Regions from separate parts of the Pseudomonas sp. NY15181 genome, predicted to be linked through region 2. Evidence: predicted binding sites of a transcription regulator. Region 2 holds the regulator's gene; the other holds the start of a gene.

Region 1 (3,402 bases), on a different contig from region 2:
GCAGCAGGCCCTGGTGGGCGATGTCGCGCATCTCCAGCCAGGTGGCGTTGATGTTCTCCCACATGTCGGTGGTGATGCGCCCGCGCACCGCATGGGCGCCGGCGCGGGCGGCGCCGAAGCAGGAGTAGATGCTCGCCGGGTTCTGCGCATCCAGGGCGAAGAAGTTCAGCATGCGCTCGGCGTGCAGCTCGCCGTGGCGGGAGAGGTAGGCGTCGAGGTTGCCGGTGATCTGCAGCGGCATGGCCAGTTCCTCCAGGCCATTACCGCGGTCGTCCTGGGGCATCAGCGACAGCGAGTAGGACACGTCGAGCATGCGCGCGAGGTTCTCGGCGCGCTCCAGGTAGCGCGACATCCAGTACAGGTCGGAAGCGGTTCTACTGAGCATGGTTTCAGTCCTCCACCACCCAGGTGTCCTTGGTACCGCCACCCTGTGACGAGTTGACCACCAGCGAGCCTTCGCGCAGCGCCACGCGGGTCAGCCCGCCGGGCACCAGGCGCACGTTGTCCGGCGCGGAGAGCACGAAGGGCCGCAGGTCGATGTGGCGCGGGGCGATGCCGTTCTCGACGAAGGTCGGGCAAGTCGACAGGCTCAGGGTCGGCTGGGCGATATAGGCCTCCGGCCGCGCTATCAGCCGGGCGCGGAAGGCTTCGATTTCCGCCGTGGTCGATGCCGGGCCGACCAGCATGCCGTAGCCGCCGGAGCCCTGGGCTTCCTTCACCACCAGTTCGGGCAGGTGCGCCAGCACGTGGGACAGGTCCTGCGGGCGGCGGCACTGCCAGGTCGGCACGTTGTGCAGGATGGGCTCCTGGTCCAGGTAGAAGCGAATCATCTCCGGCACGTAGGGGTAGACGGATTTGTCGTCGGCCACGCCGGTGCCGATGGCGTTGGCCAGCACCACGTTGCCCGCGCGATAAGCGGCCAGCAGGCCGGGTACGCCGAGCATGGAGTCGGGGTTGAAGGCCAGCGGGTCGAGGAAGTCGTCGTCCACCCGGCGGTAGATCACGTCCACCGCCTGCGGGCCTGAGGTGGTGCGCATGTAGACGCGCTCGTCGCGGACGAACAGGTCGGCGCCTTCCACCAGCTCCACGCCCATTTCGCGGGCGAGGAAGGCGTGTTCGAAGTACGCGCTGTTGAAGCGACCCGGAGTCAGCACCACCACGCAGGGCTGCTCCACTTCGCTGGCCTGGCGCAGGGTATCGAGCAGGAGGTTCGGGTAGTGGTCGATGGGCGCGATGCGCTGGGCGCCGAATAGCTCGGGGAACAGGCGCATCATCATCTTGCGGTTCTCCAGCATGTAGGAGACGCCGCTGGGGGTGCGCAGGTTGTCCTCAAGAACGTAGTAGGCGCCGTTGCCGTCGCGCACCAGGTCGATGCCGGCGATGTGCGCATAGACGTTGCCGGGCACATCCAGGCCCTGCATGGCCAGTTGGTACTGGTCGTTGGCCAGGACCTGCTCGGGCGGAATCAGGCCTTCCTTGAGGATGTGCTGGTCGTGGTAGAGGTCGGCGAGAAACAGGTTGAGCGCCTGCACGCGCTGGATGCAGCCGGCCTCGATGATCTTCCACTCGCTGGCGGGAATACTGCGCGGGATGGTGTCGAAGGGGATCAGGCGCTCGGTGCCCTGGTCGTCGCCGTAGAGGGTGAAGGTGATCCCGGCGCGATAGAACAGCAGGTCGGCCTCGCGGCGGCGCTGTTGCAGCTGTTCACCGGGCATGTCCGCCAGCCAGCGGGCGAACTCCGTGTAGTGCGGTCGGCAGGCGCCAGCGGCGTCATGCATTTCGTCATAGAACACCCGAGCCATTTTCTACTCCTTGCTGCCGCTTGTCCTCGGTTGGGAAGAGCATCGCAAGGCTCGTGCCAGAGGTAGATTTCCTTTTGGTTCAATGACTTGCAAAGACCACTCGAACGCCTCGCACTCCCTTGGTGCGCTTTGTCGGCCGGTGCGTCCCGGCGCGCCCCGTTTGGGGCCGCAAGGGCCAGCGGGCGGGGCCTTGCAGGGCGCAGGGGGCTTTCTTGTCAGTCTCCGGGGCCGGAACTACGCTGCAAGAGCACCCCTCCCGATGGGGCACATCGCTATCAACCAGGTGCCGACCTTACGGCGCGGTTCGGCCGCAGAGGCTCCGACAACGAAGAACAACAGGAGTCGATTCATGTCATCAGTGCAATTGTCTTCAGGGAAAGCCGCGGCGCTGGCCTTCGCCTGCGTCAGCCTGCTCAGCAGCGCCTCCCTCCAGGCCGCCGACGCGCTCAAACAACTGGGCCAGCCCGAAGGCGCCCTCGACATCATCGCCTGGCCCGGCTACGTCGAACGCGGCGAGAGCGACAAGAACTACGACTGGGTCACTCAGTTCGAGAAGGACACCGGCTGCAAGGTCAACGTGAAGACCGCCGCCACCTCCGACGAGATGGTCAGCCTGATGGCCAAGGGCGGCTACGACCTGGTCACCGCCTCGGGCGATGCCTCGCTGCGACTGGTCTATGGCAAGCGCGTGCAACCGATCAACACCGCCCTGATCCCCAACTGGAAAAACGTCGACCCGCGCCTGCAGAACGCGCCGTGGCACACGGTGGATGGCAAGCACTACGGCACGCCCTACCAGTGGGGCCCGAACGTGCTGATGTACAACACCAAGGTCTTCCCCAAGGCACCGCTGAGCTGGAACGTGGTGTTCAGCGAACAGAAGCTGCCCGACGGCAAGAGCAACAAGGGCCGCGTGCAGGCCTACGACGGGCCGATCTACATCGCCGACGCCGCGCTGTACCTGAAGACCACCAACCCCGCCCTCGGCATCCAGGACCCCTACGAGCTCAACGAGGAACAGTACGCCGCCACGCTCAAGCTGCTGCGCGACCAGCAGAAGCTGATCCACCGCTACTGGCACGACGCGACGGTGCAGATGAGCGACTTCAAGAACGAAGGCGTGGCCGCCTCCGGCTCCTGGCCGTACCAGGTCAACGCGCTGGTGGGCGAGAAGCAGCCGATCCAGTCGACCATCCCGGTCGAAGGGGTGACCGGCTGGGCCGACACCACCATGATGCACGTCGACGCCAAGCACCCGACCTGCGCCTACAAGTGGCTGAACTGGTCGCTGGAACCCAAGGTGCAGGGCGACGTGGCCGCCTGGTTCGGCTCGGTGCCCGCCTCCCCCGCCGGTTGCAGCGGCAGCCAGCTGCTCGGTGCCCAGGGCTGCGCCACCAACGGCTACGACCAGTTCGACCGCATCGCCTTCTGGAAGACCCCGCAGGCCAAGTGCAGCCAGGGGCAGTGCGTGCCGTACAGCCGCTGGACGCAGGACTACATCGCGATCATGGGCGGGAGGTGACGCCCGCTCGCGCCGTGACTGACCTGTAGGAGCGAGCTTGCTCGCGAACCAACCTCCGCTGCGGAGCTGTTCGCGAGC
Region 2 (3,402 bases):
GCCGGAGCGTCCGCTGATGATGATCAGGCGCATGATCAGTGGCCGTTCTGGAAGTCCACGACTATCCGGTACAGCTCCTCGCCGTTGGCGGCGTGGCGCAGGCGGTCACGGACGTCGGAACGGTCGAGCATGGAGGCGATCTGGCGGAGCAGTTCCAGGTGCTCTTCGGTGGCGGCCTCGGGCACCAGCAGGACGAACACGAGGTCGACCGGCGCACCGTCGAGGGCGTCGAAGTCAACCGGGTGGTCCAGGTGCAGGATGGCGCTGATGGGAGACTGGCAGCCGGGAAGGCGGCAGTGCGGTATGGCGATGCCATTGCCGAATCCGGTGGAGCCCAGGCGTTCCCGGGCCACCAGATTTTCGAAGATGTCTTGCGCGTCGAAACCTGGCAGCTCTCGAGCTACCAGGTTTGCGATTTGTTCAAGGACGCGTTTTTTGCTGCCGCCCGGCACGTTCACCAGGGAACGGCCGGGGGTCAGGATTTGCTCAAGTCGAATCATAGGGAGGGTTTAACGAACACCAACACCCTGCTGGCGTTCGAGGTATTTTTCCTTGTGCTTGATCAGTTGGCGGTCGAGCTTGTCGGTGAGCAGGTCGATGGCCGCGTACATGTCCTCATGTTCGGCACAGGCCACCACTTCGCCACCTGCGATGTGCAGGGTGGCTTCGATTTTCTGCTTTAGCTTTTCGACCTCCATGATGACCTGAACGTTGGTGATCTTGTCGAAGTGGCGCTCCAGTCGTCCGAGTTTTTCGCCGACATAGTCGCGCAGGGCGTCGGTCACATCCAGTTGGTGTCCACTGATGTTGACTTGCATACCGCTTTCTCCTTATTGCCCGTGTGTAAGTGGCAGGTTAGGTGGCCTGCCGCCGGAACACTTTGGCGTGGATCAACGTCATACCAGTCGCTTACGTTCGCTGGAGGGAGCAATCCCTAAGGACTCCCGGTACTTGGCGACGGTGCGACGTGCCACTTGAATGCCCTGTGCCTCCAGTAAACCAGCGATCTTGCTGTCGCTCAATGGCTTTTTCGGACTTTCCGCCGCGACCAGTTTCTTGATGATCGCGCGGATCGCGGTGGACGAGCATTCGCCGCCCTCGGAGGTGCTGACGTGGCTGGAGAAGAAGTACTTCAGCTCGAAGATGCCACGCGGGGTGTGCATGAATTTCTGCGTGGTGACGCGCGAGATGGTCGACTCGTGCATGCCCACGGCTTCGGCGATGTCGTGCAGGACCAGAGGCTTCATCGCCTCTTCGCCGTATTCGAGGAAGCCACGCTGATGCTCGACGATCTGGGTCGCCACTTTCATCAGCGTTTCGTTGCGGCTCTGCAGGCTCTTGATGAACCAGCGCGCTTCCTGCAGCTGGTTGCGCATGAAGGTGTTGTCGGCGCTGGAGTCGGCGCGGCGCACCAGGCCCGCGTACTGCGAGTTGACGCGCAGGCGCGGCACCGCTTCCTGGTTCAGCTCCACCAGCCAGCGCTCGTTATGTTTCCGAACGATGACATCCGGCACCACGTATTCGGCTTCGCCGGACTCGATCTGCGAGCCGGGGCGCGGGTGCAGCGACTGGATCAGCTCGATGGTTTCGCGCAGCTCGTCTTCCTTGAGCTTCATGCGCCGCATCAGCTGGCTGTAGTCGCGGCTGCCGAGCAGGTCGAGGTGGTCGGCGACCAGCTTCTGGGCCTCGGCCAGCAGGTAGGTGTTGGCCGGCATCTGGCGCAGCTGCAGCAGCAGGCATTCGCGCAGGTTGCGCGCGCCGACGCCGGCGGGCTCCATCTGCTGCACGCGGCGCAGGACGACTTCCACTTCGTCCATCTCCACGCCCAGTTCGGGGTCGATGGAGGCAAGGATGTCGTCGAGGGATTCTTCGAGGTAACCGTCGTCGTTGATGCCGTCGATGATGCTCAGGGCGATCAGGCGGTCGGTGTCGGACATCGGCGCCAGGTTGAGTTGCCAGAGCAGGTGGCTCTGCAGGCTTTCGCCGGCGGAAGTGCGGGACGTGAAGTCCCACTCGTCATCGTCGCTGGCGGGAAGGCTGCTGGCGCTGGTCTGGTAGATGTCTTCCCAGGCGGTGTCGACTGGCAACTCGCTGGGAATGCGCTCGGCCCACTGGTCCTCGTCGAGGCTGTCGGCGGAGGGGGTGGTGCTTTCCTGGTAGCTGTCCTGGGTGTTGCTGTTGGCGGTGGGGGCGGACTCTGCGCCATCGGCCATAGGGTCGCTGTTGTCGTAGTCCTCGCCGTCTTCCTGGCGCTCCAGCATGGGGTTGGACTCCAGGGCTTCCTGGATTTCCTGCTGCAGGTCCAGCGTGGAGAGCTGGAGCAGTCGGATGGCCTGTTGCAGCTGCGGAGTCATCGTCAGCTGCTGGCCCATCTTGAGGACGAGCGATGGTTTCATGGCTGGAACTAGGCACCTTGTTCGCTGGCGCAGCAAGCGCCATATCCACGACTACGGACGCCGGAGCGCCGCGAGGAAGCAAATTATATGCCTGAGTCTGGACGCTTTGCCTAGGGGCTGTCGACCTTTCGTTACAACCTGATTATCGGGCAACTGCCAGGCGGCCCGAGGCGCGGCGCCGGATGCAGGTCCGGGCCGTGGGTGGCGGGGATGGAGCGCGGCCAGGAGGGCGGCCGCCGCTGGGTCAGAGGCGGAACTCGTGACCCAGATAGACTTCCTTCACCAGGTCGTTGGCGAGGATGGTCTCGGCACTGCCCTCGGCGATCAGTTGACCGTCGTTGACGATGTAGGCGGTTTCGCAGATATCCAGCGTCTCGCGGACGTTGTGGTCGGTGATCAGCACACCGATGCCCTTGGCCTTGAGGTGATGGATGATCTGCTTGATATCGCCCACGGAGATCGGGTCGACGCCGGCGAAGGGTTCGTCCAGCAGGATGAACTTCGGCGAGCTGGCCAGGGCACGGGCGATTTCCACGCGGCGCCGCTCACCACCGGACAGGCTCATGCCGAGGTTGTCGCGAATGTGGTGGATGTGGAATTCCTCGAGCAGGCTCTCCAGGGCCTCCTGGCGGCCGCTGCGATCCAGGTCGCTGCGAGTTTCGAGGATTGCGCTGATATTGTCGGCCACCGACAGCTTGCGGAAGATCGAGGCTTCCTGCGGCAGGTAGCCGATGCCGGCGCGCGCGCGACCATGCATGGGCAGGTGGGTCACGTCCTGGCTGTCGATGCGGACCACGCCCTGGTCGGCGCGGACCAGGCCGACGATCATGTAGAAGCAGGTGGTCTTGCCCGCTCCGTTGGGGCCGAGCAGGCCGACGATCTGTCCGCTGTCGATGCTCATGCTGACATCGCGGACCACTTGCCGGCTCTTGTAGCTCTTGGCGAGGTGTTGAGCGGTGAGCGTAGCCATTACTGCGCTTGATCCTGCTTTTTCTTGGGCTGGATG

What was found. The regulator sigma-54, encoded in region 2, starts transcription at its own class of promoters, with help from an activator protein. The targets are predictions, from matches to a motif close to ANTGGCATNNANNTTGCTNT.
Region 1: ACNFBT_RS15960 (circularly permuted type 2 ATP-grasp protein) is a predicted target of sigma-54. The motif match lies at 1,844-1,863, and genes of this name have one in related genera.

What each region holds. Positions count from the first base shown of each region.
Region 1 covers NZ_JBLUPT010000006.1:133,989-137,390, reverse strand. Annotated here, with positions in the region: gene ACNFBT_RS15965 (alpha-E domain-containing protein) at 1-385, opposite strand, end outside; gene ACNFBT_RS15960 (circularly permuted type 2 ATP-grasp protein) at 390-1,802, opposite strand; gene ydcS (putative ABC transporter substrate-binding protein YdcS) at 2,152-3,324, shown strand.
Region 2 covers NZ_JBLUPT010000008.1:123,809-127,210, forward strand. Annotated here, with positions in the region: gene rapZ (RNase adapter RapZ) at 1-33, opposite strand, end outside; gene ptsN (PTS IIA-like nitrogen regulatory protein PtsN) at 36-500, opposite strand; gene hpf (ribosome hibernation-promoting factor, HPF/YfiA family) at 510-818, opposite strand; gene ACNFBT_RS18875 (RNA polymerase factor sigma-54) at 897-2,396, opposite strand; gene lptB (LPS export ABC transporter ATP-binding protein) at 2,641-3,366, opposite strand; gene lptA (lipopolysaccharide transport periplasmic protein LptA) at 3,366-3,402, opposite strand, start outside.